DNA from 2 places in the Colwellia sp. MB3u-8 genome. Region 1 is predicted to be linked to the other one. Evidence: predicted binding sites of a transcription regulator. Region 1 holds the regulator's gene; the other holds the start of a gene.
The links. Region 1 encodes FliA, which starts transcription of late flagellar genes. Its sites were predicted from a motif close to CTAAAGNTNNNNNNNNNNNNGCCGATA; they were not measured.
Positions count from the first base shown of each region.

Region 2: H4J54_RS08840 (VC2046/SO_2500 family protein) is a predicted target of FliA. The motif match lies at 4,339-4,365, and genes of this name have one in related genera.

Region 1 covers NZ_JACGVA010000058.1:219,456-225,274, reverse strand. Annotated here, with positions in the region: gene flhF (flagellar biosynthesis protein FlhF) at 1-47, shown strand, start outside; gene H4J54_RS05720 (MinD/ParA family protein) at 418-1,260, shown strand; gene H4J54_RS05715 (RNA polymerase sigma factor FliA) at 1,558-2,274, shown strand; gene cheY (chemotaxis response regulator CheY) at 2,327-2,710, shown strand; gene H4J54_RS05705 (protein phosphatase CheZ) at 2,738-3,481, shown strand; gene H4J54_RS05700 (chemotaxis protein CheA) at 3,495-5,609, shown strand; gene H4J54_RS05695 (chemotaxis response regulator protein-glutamate methylesterase) at 5,666-5,819, shown strand, end outside.
Region 2 covers NZ_JACGVA010000061.1:31,112-36,930, forward strand. Annotated here, with positions in the region: gene H4J54_RS08820 (ATP-binding protein) at 1-1,387, opposite strand, end outside; gene H4J54_RS08825 (response regulator transcription factor) at 1,397-2,056, opposite strand; gene H4J54_RS08830 (hypothetical protein) at 2,561-3,094, shown strand; gene H4J54_RS08835 (YchJ family metal-binding protein) at 3,287-3,775, shown strand; gene H4J54_RS08840 (VC2046/SO_2500 family protein) at 3,772-4,305, opposite strand; gene H4J54_RS08845 (ATP-binding protein) at 4,429-5,721, opposite strand; gene H4J54_RS08850 (response regulator) at 5,797-5,819, opposite strand, start outside.

The sequences.
Region 1 (5,819 bases):
CAGGGACTGTTTCTTGGCGTAATCCGGTATCAGCCGTCGCAGTATAGATCGCGGTATAGTTAGGCCGAGCATTGATGCCAATTGAATTTAGCCAGCAACTATAAGTCAGCAGTTATCAGTGAGCATCAATATTCAAGAGCATAGGTTTATTGCTTCAGACTAAAGGTAAGTATCTACCTACCTCAGTTTAGTTTGGCGCTTGATTGATTCTTACATGGCCGTTCATAACCATGCAGGGTTTTACAGCATTAAGTTAATCTTTGTACGTCGAGGTAAACCAGTAGAACAATGCAGGAGCATATTGTCGAGCAATAGCTAGCGTATGTGATTAAACACAACGTAGGTATTGGATGATGAGGTAGCCTTAGAATGACCGATTATTTATTGCAATGGGTATTACATAGAGAAGTTATATAGATGATAGATCAAGCGAGTGGCTTAAGAAAAATGAAAAATCCCCAACCCATAAAAGTCATCGCCGTTTCTGGCGGTAAAGGGGGTGTTGGTAAAACTAATGTCTCATTAAATACTGCCATTTCTTTAGCTAAATTAGGTAAGCGGGTGTTAGTACTAGATGCCGACTTAGGCTTGGCTAATGTTGATGTTATGCTAGGTTTGCGCGTAAAACGTAACCTGTCGCATGTGCTATCGGGTGAATGTGAACTGGATGATATTATTATTCAAGGTCCTGCAGGCATTAATATTATTCCTGCGACATCAGGCACTCAATCTATGGTGGATTTAACCCCAGCTGAGCATGCCGGGCTTATTCGTGCTTTTAGTGATATGCAAACCAAATTTGACATTTTAATTGTTGATACCGCGGCAGGTATCTCAGATATGGTATTAAGTTTTTGCCGTGCATCACAAGATGTTTTATTGGTCGTGTGTGACGAACCCACCTCAATTACTGACTGTTATGCCTTAATGAAATTGTTAAGCCGAGATCATGGGCTATTCAAGTTTAAGGTGGTGGCAAACATGGTGCGCACCCCGAATGAAGGTAAAAATTTATTTGCGAAATTAGCGAAAGTCACTGACAGATTTTTGGATGTCACTTTAGAGCTTGTTGCCGTTATACCTTATGATGAAAATATTCGTAAATCTGTTAGAAAACAACAAGCGATTGTCGAGGCATATCCTAACTCGCCAGCGTCAATTGGCCTTAAAGCACTGGCCAAAAATATTGTTAGCTGGCCAGTGCCACAACAAGCCTCAGGGCATTTAGAATTTTTTATTGAGCAATTACTAGAACAATAAAGCTGTGTATGAGCTTTATACTTGAAGCTATGTATGAGCATAACGACTAAGCAGGGTTGCAATTGAACAATCTGTGGTGTTTTTTTTGCATGAGTTAAGCAAGCTTTAGCTATATCAAGTGGGTAGGTTTTTTACCGCCGGTTAAAGGTCTATCGTTAATTTTTAACTAACTATAGTCGGCCAGTGTAAACTAGCATATCTACCTAATATGCCTGTCGCCTTGTTAACTGAAAGACTAATCTATAGCCGAAACTAAAATGAAAAACCTACAGGCCCTATTTAATAAACAAGTGAGTTATCGTGTTAAAAGTACATACTTATAGTGTTGATAAATCGGCCTTGCTGGAGCGACACACAGTACTCGTAAAGCGCATTGCTTATCATTTGCTTGCCCGACTACCGGCCAGTGTTTTGGTTGATGACCTTATTCAATCAGGCATGATAGGCTTGCTTGAAGCGGCAAATAATTTTGATAATAGCAAAGGTGCTAGCTTTGAAACCTTCGCGGGTATTCGTATTCGTGGTGCCATGCTTGATGAGATTCGTCGGGGTGACTGGGTTCCCCGCTCAGTGCATAAAAATAGTCGCATGATCAGCGAAGCCATAAAAAGCTTAGAAGCGCAATATGGCCGCGACGTTACCGATGTTGAAGTTGCTGAAAAACTTGAAATTTCAATCAATGAATACCATCAGATACTTAATGACGTGAGTTCAGGAAAAATTCTCGGTCTTGATGATTTAGGTGTTAGTGACGATGTGATTGAAATAGCCCACAGTCATCAGCAAGATGAACCTTACGCTAACATTGAACAGAGTTTCTTTAAAAAGTCATTAGCCGAGTGCATTTCTTCTTTACCCGAGCGTGAAGCTTTAGTACTGTCCTTGTATTATGACGAAGAGCTTAACCTTAGAGAAATAGGCCAAGTACTTGATGTGAGTGAATCACGAGTAAGTCAAATACACAGTCAAGCGATGCATAGATTAAAAGCTCGTATGCAATCGTGGCAAAGTTAAGTAGAATATTAAAAATATTGTGAAATTTTAAATGCTATCACTGGAGGGTGTCTTGGAAAAAAATATGAAAGTGCTTGTTGTTGACGATTTTTCAACAATGAGACGTATAATCAAAAACTTGTTACGCGACTTAGGTTTCACCAATATATCAGAAGCAGATGATGGTAATACTGCGCTGCCGATGCTGAAAGCGGGTGATTTTGATTTTGTTGTTACCGATTGGAATATGCCGGTTATGCAAGGGATAGATTTACTTAAAGCCATTAGAGCGGATGAAAAACTATCTCATATTCCGGTATTGATGGTGACTGCAGAAGCGAAGAAAGATCAAATTGTCATGGCAGCTCAAGCGGGAGTTAATGGCTATATCGTTAAACCTTTTACGGCTGCAACCTTAAGCGCAAAGCTTGATAAAATTTTTCAACGTCTAGGTTAATTACCAACTTTTACACAAGGCTGTTATATGAGTAAATATACTAGTATCCATGTTTCTTTAGAACAGGCTAAATTGTTGGTTAAATACCTTGAGGCAGATCAGCAAAACAAAGCGGATGAGTTAATTGCAGAAATTCAAAACCCAATTCAAACTGCATTGTTTGAAGAAATAGGTAAGTTAACTCGCGAATTGCATAATTCATTGAATAACTTTCATTTTGATTCACGTTTGAATGATTTAGCGACTGCTGACATTCCAGACGCTAAAGAAAGATTGAATTTTGTTATTGATCGTACCGAAGAAGCGGCTAATAAAACCATGGATGTTGTTGAATCAATTTTTCCAGTGGTTGGAAATATTAAACAACAAATCAATAACGTTAATCCGCTGTGGCATAAATTAATGCACAATGAGCTTGATGTTGCTGAGTTTAAAGCATTATGTCGAGATATTGATGTTTTACTGACCACAACAGAAAAAGAAACCAGCAAAATTCATGGCTTAATGACTGATGTTTTGATGGCGCAAGACTTTCAAGATCTTACCGGCCAAATTATTCGCAAAGTTATTGATTTAGTTTGTGAGGTTGAAGACAGCTTAATAAATATGCTTACAGCCTTTGGTATGGCTTCCAAACAAGATCAATCGAAATACCTACCAAAATTAGGTGAAAACTTAGTTGAAGGTCCGATCGTTAATCTTGGAAATCGTAAAGATGTTGTTTCAGATCAAAACGACGTTGATGATTTATTATCAAGCTTAGGTTTTTAATAGGAGTGACTAAATGTCATTTGCACAAGATGATGAAATTCTTCAGGATTTTTTAATTGAAGCTGGGGAAATACTTGAGACCTTGTCAGAACAATTAGTTGAGCTTGAAAATGATCCTGAAAATGCGGAATTACTCAATGCCATTTTTAGAGGATTTCATACAGTAAAAGGTGGTGCTGGCTTTTTGTCACTTGCTGAGTTAGTTGATGCCTGTCACGGTGCGGAAAATGTTTTTGATACCTTAAGAAATCAGCAAAGATCCGTTACCTCTTCATTAATGGATGTTATTCTTAAAGCGCTCGACACCATTAATGAAATGTTTGCTCAAGTACAAAATAAAGCGCCATTAAGCCCTGCAGAGCCAAGTTTGTTAGCCGAGTTACATCGACTATCTCAGCCGGAAGGACAAGCAGAGTCTGTGGTAGAAAATGCGCTTGCAACGGCTGATGAAAATATACCGGCAGCCGATAGTAATTCAAGTGACGAAATGTCAGAAGATGAATTTGAACGCCTATTAGATGAACTTCATGGTAGTGGTGTAAAAAAAGCCAGTGCGCCTGCGCCTGTCGTTGAGCAGCCAACAACATTGAGTAGTGATAGTAGTAATGATATTTCGGATGATGAATTCGAATCATTACTGGACGAACTGCATGGCCAAGGTGCATTCTCTCCTGCGGTGACTCCAGCGCCTGCTAGCACAGCAAATTCAGCATCGGCTGATGAAATAGATGATGATGATTTTGAGTCGTTATTAGACGAACTGCACGGCAAAAATCAACGACCTAAAGCTCAAGCACCAGCAAAACCTGCTGGAGCAGTTAGCGCTGTTACAAAAGCGGCAAGTGTTCCTGCGGCGAATAAGATTACGGCTAAACCGGCAGTAAATCAACTATCAGCAAGCGCTGACAAAAAAACCGCACCGGCAAAGCCTGCTCAAGGCGAAACAACGGTGAGGGTTGATACCAAACGACTAGATCAGATCATGAACATGGTCGGCGAGTTAGTGTTAGTGCGAAACCGTCTAGCGAGTCTAGGCATGACAAAAGAAGATGAAGAATTAACCAAGGCCTTGTCAAACCTAGATGCGGTCACGACTGACTTGCAAGGCGCTGTAATGAAAACGCGTATGCAACCCATTAAGAAAGTGTTTGGCCGTTTTCCTCGTGTGGTACGAGATCTAGCCCGTAGTCTCAATAAAGAAATTAAACTTGTTCTTAAAGGTGAAGAAACAGATCTAGATAAAAATTTAGTTGAAGCTTTAGCCGATCCTTTAGTGCATCTTGTGCGCAATTCGGTTGATCATGGTATTGAAGCCCCTGATACTCGTGAAGCCGCTGGTAAGCCACGAGAAGGTATTGTGCTATTGTCAGCATCACAAGAAGGCGACCATATTCTGCTCACCATTCGTGATGATGGCGCTGGCATGAATGCTGACAAACTAAAAGAAATAGCCATAAAGCGTGGTGTTTTGGATGCCGACGCTGCAGCACGTATGTCTGATAAAGAAGCCTTTAGTTTAATTTTTGCCCCTGGATTTTCAACAAAAACCGAAATTTCAGAAGTATCAGGCCGTGGCGTAGGTATGGACGTGGTGAAAACAAAAATCACTCAGCTAAATGGCACAGTCAGTATCGACTCAGAAATAGGTGTTGGCACCATACTTGAAATTAAAGTGCCATTAACGTTAGCCATATTGCCAACCTTAATGGTGGTGATTGGTCAACAGACTTTTGCCTTACCCTTAGCCGTGGTTAATGAAATATTTCACCTTGATTTAACTAAAACTAATGTAGTTGATGGACAGTTAACGATCATTGTTCGTGAAAAATCTATCCCATTATTTTATCTTGATCAGTGGCTAGTCCGTAATTATGTTGAAAAATCACGAGAGCTGGGTCATGTTGTTATTGTGCAGTTAGGCAACCAGAAAGTTGGCTTTGTTGTTGATAGTTTAATTGGCCAAGAAGAAGTGGTTATTAAACCACTAGACAGATTATTAAATGGTACGCCAGGTATGGCTGGAGCAACAATAACGAGTGACGGGGGTATTGCCTTAATTATTGATGTACCTAATATGCTTAAGTTTTATGCAAAAAAATCGCTAGTGAATAAAAAATTACGTTCATAATATCCATGGGTAATACCTGTGGTAAACACATAATCACGACAGGAAATAGATTGTAAATGTCATTTAAAGTATTAGTAGTTGATGACTCCAGTTTTTTTCGACGCCGAGTAACCGATATCCTCAATGAAGATGTTAATCTTGAGGTTATCGGTGTTGCTATTAATGGTATTGATGCAGTAGAAAAAGCTATTGCTTTAAAGCCTGATGTAA
Region 2 (5,819 bases), on a different contig from region 1:
TGGGTAATTTATTACCCTTAATAATTTCACCGCTGTTACTATCTGCCATAGAAAAAACAACTTTTACACATAAGCCAAACAAAGTCTTTGAGCGATTTAAGCTGATGTTTGCTTGATGCAATTCTACAATATGTTTAACAATCGACAAGCCTAAGCCACAGCCAATAACTTTTGAATTATGGCTATCGCCGCCGACACGATAAAAGCGATCAAATACCCGTGAATATTCTTCTGGCGCAATACCCGGGCCTGAGTCTTCAACACGTAATATAAGCTTATTTTTTTCTTGCACGCACGAAACTAAAATCTTGCCATTATCCGGGGTATATTTAGCCGCATTAGCAAGCAAATTTTTCAATAGTATACCTATGGCAAATCTGTTGCCCAAAATGTTCAATGGCGCACTATTCAGTTCGATATCATGGCCTCTGCTGGCAATATAAGGATAGAGATCACTAATACATTCTTGCAACAGCTCTTGTAAATTAAGCACCGCACTTTCAGCCAATATTTGTTCTGGATTAGTCCGGTTCAAGGTCAATATTTGATCAACCACATGTGCCATACGCTCAACACTTTGCTCTAATTGCTGAAAGGGTAATACTGACAGCGCTGTTGAGTTTTTGTCACTGTTAACAAGCATGACATCATTAAAGCTTTGTTGAAGGTTATAAACATTAATTTTCAATACGCTTAATGGCGTTCTAAGTTCATGGGCAGCATCTGAGGCAAATTGCTTTTCACGTTCAAACGATAATGACAGTCGCAGAAATAATTCATTTAATGTTTCAATCACTGGCGCAAGTTCTGTGCTTGAACTGACCGTTAACGGGCTAAGATCATTTGCTTTTTTATTTTTGAGTGCTCGAGTTAAAAAAGTCAACGGTTTCAAGCCCTGCCGCACCGCCAATGAAATGATGAATGCCAGTAATGGCATGACTAAAATAATGGGGGTAACCGCAGATAAAATTATATCCTCAGCAAGGTCAAATCTTTGTTTTAATGGTTGCGCAATAATAACCCAAGTATTGGTTGCTGAGTTATCTGTTATTTTATCGGTATAAGTCCGCCAGCGTTTACCTAAGAAATTAGTTTCTTTAAAACCAGTATTCAAGGTATTTATTAGTGTGTTTGGCGCATTATCACTGCGTGTTACTACCTGGTTATCAAGCACTATTTGATAAGAAAAATTGCTGGTTGCTTGGTGCGTAATGACACCTTTAGGTAGCTTAACGGCCGTTATAACCTGAGCTAAAGAGACTAATTCATTATCAAATACACTTTCTGCTTTACGCATACTCGCTTTATAACCCTGAATAGCAGAAACAAAAATGACTAAGGTAATAATTGATAACAGCATTAGCACTAGATAACGACGAATAGGCATAATAAACTTTTAAGCCTTATTGATGGTGTAGCCAACACCACGAACCGTTTGGATAAATTTTTCAGGTAACTTTTTGCGTAAATTGTGAATATGGACTTCTACCGCATTACTCATCACTTCTTCACCCCAATCGTAAAGGCGAGATTCAATTTGCTCTCGTGACTGAATTCGCCCAGCATTTTCCATTAATACTTTTAGCACCATATATTCTTTTTTTGAACAGGACAGTTCTTTATCTTCGATGAACACTTTGTGGGCAGTCGTATCAAGCTTGACCAAGGCAATGGAAATTATTGCGCTATCAGCAGTGCCTAATCGGCGTTCAATCACCCGTAAGCGAGCAAGAAGTTCGTTAATGTCAAAAGGTTTAATTAAGTAATCATCGGCGCCAAAGTCTAGTCCTTGTACACGCTGCTCAACAGTATCGCGCGCGGTAAGCACAATAACTGGCGTAGTTTTCTTTTTAGCTCTAAGCTTTTTTAGCACTAATAAACCATCCATGTCAGGCAACCCTAAATCTAAAATTACCATGTCATGATCAGGAATAGCCAATGACATTAAAGCGTCTTCGCCGGTATCAACGTGGTTAACCAAGAAGCCCTCATGTCGCAACGACTGTTGTAATGCTTGTGCTAATGGCAGATCGTCTTCAACGAGTAAAATTCTCATATTGTTACTTTAGAACCTATTTACTTATTTAACTTATTTAACTTATTTCAAGCCAAACTGTGGATGAAAATTTAGCTATTTACACATAACTAATCGTAATAGTTTTAGCACGTAAACTCAATGGCTTGGCTATACAGTTCGAGATAAATTAACAACGTAATTGGATATGTATTGGTTAATATCCTTGGTTATTGTCGTTAGCTCTGTAGACGTTTTATTTTAAATCAATTTGCACCAGTAACATAGCAAAATGCAGTGTTTATCTTTTCACCTTTAATGTTCAGTTAGTGTTTGGATAGTGTTCAGCGCCATTATTCCTTAAAATTTATCCCCTGTCGGTAAGTGACGCAGCTATAATTTACCGAGTGTTGAACAGTCATTAATCTCTACCTATTAAGCGCTAGCTACGCTTACTTTACAGCTAAAAAATCAGATTCACTTCTTTAAATTATCGCTTTAAAAAAGCGACTCTTCTTATAACCTTGAGCAAATATCAGTAAAATAATGCTTGAAATAGCATCAAAACCGATATACTGTACATTCATACAGCATATCGAGGTAGGCACTATGATTAACACTAATAAAATAAATTTAAAAATAAATAACAACAGCTTAGCTATAGCCCCTAGTATTAATTTACCACCTCAAATTAATTTATCTTCTGCTTGGTGTAATATTATTAGTGTAAATAGCCTCGGAGATGTCTCTGAAAAGTACCAAGACATTTGTCAAAACCACCATGATGATAAAAAGTGGATTTTAATGATTAATCCAGAAAATGCTTCGCTAGAACAACTCTCTAACATGGGTAAAATTAATCCAGCAAAAATACTAAAAGTGAATGCCAATAAGGTCAATGTCAGCTTAGAGCATATCAAAAACACCTTATTAAAAGGTACATGTTCTGCGATGATTTTATCAAACGCCAACTTTAATCAAGCCGAATTAAAAGAAATATCTCGCTGTGCTGCCTTAGGAAAAACTCAATGTATTTTATTACAAAAAACAGATTTTAAAGTAATAAACCAACTGCATTAACTAACTATATTTAATCAATATTTTAAAACAAAAGTAAATCAATAAGTTGTGATTAATCCGACGACTTGATCTACAGCGCAGAAACCCTTGGGTTAAGTTAGATTAACTGAAAAATTAAAGCCATAAACCATGCAAAGCATAATAATTGTCATGATAAACTATAGATAATTGCTCTTTAAATAGTTTATCTAGATGTTATGTCCATGCGGCTCAGAACGAAGCTTTGCACTGTGTTGCCAACCTTTAATAATGGTAACAAAACCTGCTCACTCTCCAGAACAACTTATGCGGTCACGCTACTCTGCTTACGCAACACAACAGGCCGAGTATATTTACTTTACTTATGCCCAATCAAGCCAAGCTGAACAATCCATTGATGATATCGCACAATGGGCTGCAGAAACAAAATGGCTGAAACTCATTATTCACTATGCCAGTGATCACGAAAAAGATTTAGCTAACCATAATAGTGCTCAAGTAGAGTTTTCCGCTTTTTATCAAGTTCACAGACAAATTTGGCAAATGCGAGAACAATCTAATTTTGTGCTTGAAGATAGCGCATGGCGATATCTTGATGGTGAGGTGTCAGATAGCAAAGCATTAAATAAACCCAAAAAAAATGAGTTTTGTTTTTGCGGCAGTGAGAAAAAGTTTAAACATTGTTGTGCTAAGGCTTTTTAGGCAACCGTTTCCATTAGTGGTGCTTTAACAATAGTAGTTTGCACTGCCGCTAACCAAGCCTTAGCATTGAAATCAGCTCTTTGCGGTGTTTTTGTTAACGACATCTCTTGATGTTTTTGCTGGCAATATAAACTGGTATTAGTCATAACCTGTTGGTTTATATGTTTCACATCATCACGAAACGCTAATGGTTTAGGATTAAGTATGTTTGCTAGTCTTAAGTCTTCTAACTGCTGTTGTTCAAGCAAACTTGCCTGATTATAGCGGCTTATATCGGCAACATCTTTTAATGCTAAAGGGGCTTCATCAGGTAATTGAAAATATTTTCGTAACTGTTCTGATGAGGTGGTTTTTTCAGGTGTTTGTGAAAGTGGTAGTGTAAATTGGCTATGCGCTCGAACATCGTCGGTTAGCATGGCCAGTAGCAGCGAAAAATCAGAACGACGCTCATGGTGAACACTTTTATTAAGCTGTTCGCCTAACTGAAGTTCATGAACAAGTATGTCGTTTGATAAAGCGTTTAGGGTCAAAATAATCTACTGTGTTACTACCGATAATATTTGTATCGGCAGCAGCACAGTTTACTTTAACGCTACGCGTAATTAATTATTAATTTTTATAGTAAATACAAAGTATTGACTGATTTTTATCCACTAAGCAGCAATTTGTTTAATGGGCCAACGCAGCATAAAGCTCGCGCCACCACTTTTGCTATCAACAACAGATGCACTACCACCATGCCATTCCATAATCCGACAAACGATGGCTAGACCTAAACCAAAACCTCCTGTTTCACGGTTACGAGATATATCACCACGAGAAAAAGCATCAAATATAGTACATTTGAAATCATCACAGACTCCCTCACCATTGTCTGTAACGCTTATCTGACAGTGCTCTTCACTTTTTGTAATTGTGATGTCTATTTCACCGTTACCGTATTTTATGGCATTGGAAATATAATTATTCAACGCTCGACCAATAAAGTGTCGATCGACCTCAACTCTTTCATTGCCAAGTAGGTTAACTATGTTAAATTTTTGTTCAAACTGTTGGTAATTACTGACCTGTTTTTCGACAATATCCACCAATGATTCTTCACTAAAATTTAGTTCGGGTTTGTCATTATCGAAACTAGCGTAAATCAGCATCTCACTAATAAGTTGTTCTAACTCACAAACATCTTTACTAATGGCTTTGCGATATTTCTCTTGTTTGGCTTTATCATCGGTGCAGGCTAGCATTTCTAAGGCAAACTTAGTGCGGGCTAACGGTGTACGTAATTCATGTGCAACCGCAGTTGATAATTCTTTATGAGCATCGATTAAGCGTTTAATACGACTGGCCATAGTATTAAACGCCGTAACCATAGGCGCTGCCATAGTCGATCTTGCTTGTGGTGCAACCACATCAAAACTTTCTTGACCAAACTCTACTGCGGTTTTTTGCAACTGATCCAAGTCTCGAGACAAAAGCCGTAACCAAAAAAATAATATACCGGCTAAGGTTGCCAGCAAAATAACACGAATGAGTGCCTCTAGCCTCGGCTGGGTTGGCATTTTAGCAGGCCCCAACACAATCACAGTGCCAGCATTATTGATCCTGTGATGAATTTCTACCGCGTTATTATCATAATAAATATGCGTGTTTTTTTCTTTGATGACAGCATGCTTTTGATGGCTGATAGCATTTACTTCTTGCGCTGTCATTAACTTTAATGGCAGTTGCCACTGCTTTGCAGCTTTCGATAGTATTTCTTGCCATTGATCTTCTGGGTGCTGTTCTAAATAGTTAGATAGCGCCAACAGCATACTTTTATAACCGGTGTAAGACTCTATATCTTGTTCAAGATATGAACTCCATGCTTCATCAAGCATCCATGAGAATACGATAAAAATAGAAATAATAAGGAAATATAAGCTGAAGAATGAGCGACCAAGTTTCATAAAATGCCTAAATAAAGGAAATAAATACTGATGAGTCGCTATAACAGCTCACCAGCTTACACACTAAAATAATAGTTAACTCCAGGCATCTGGAACAA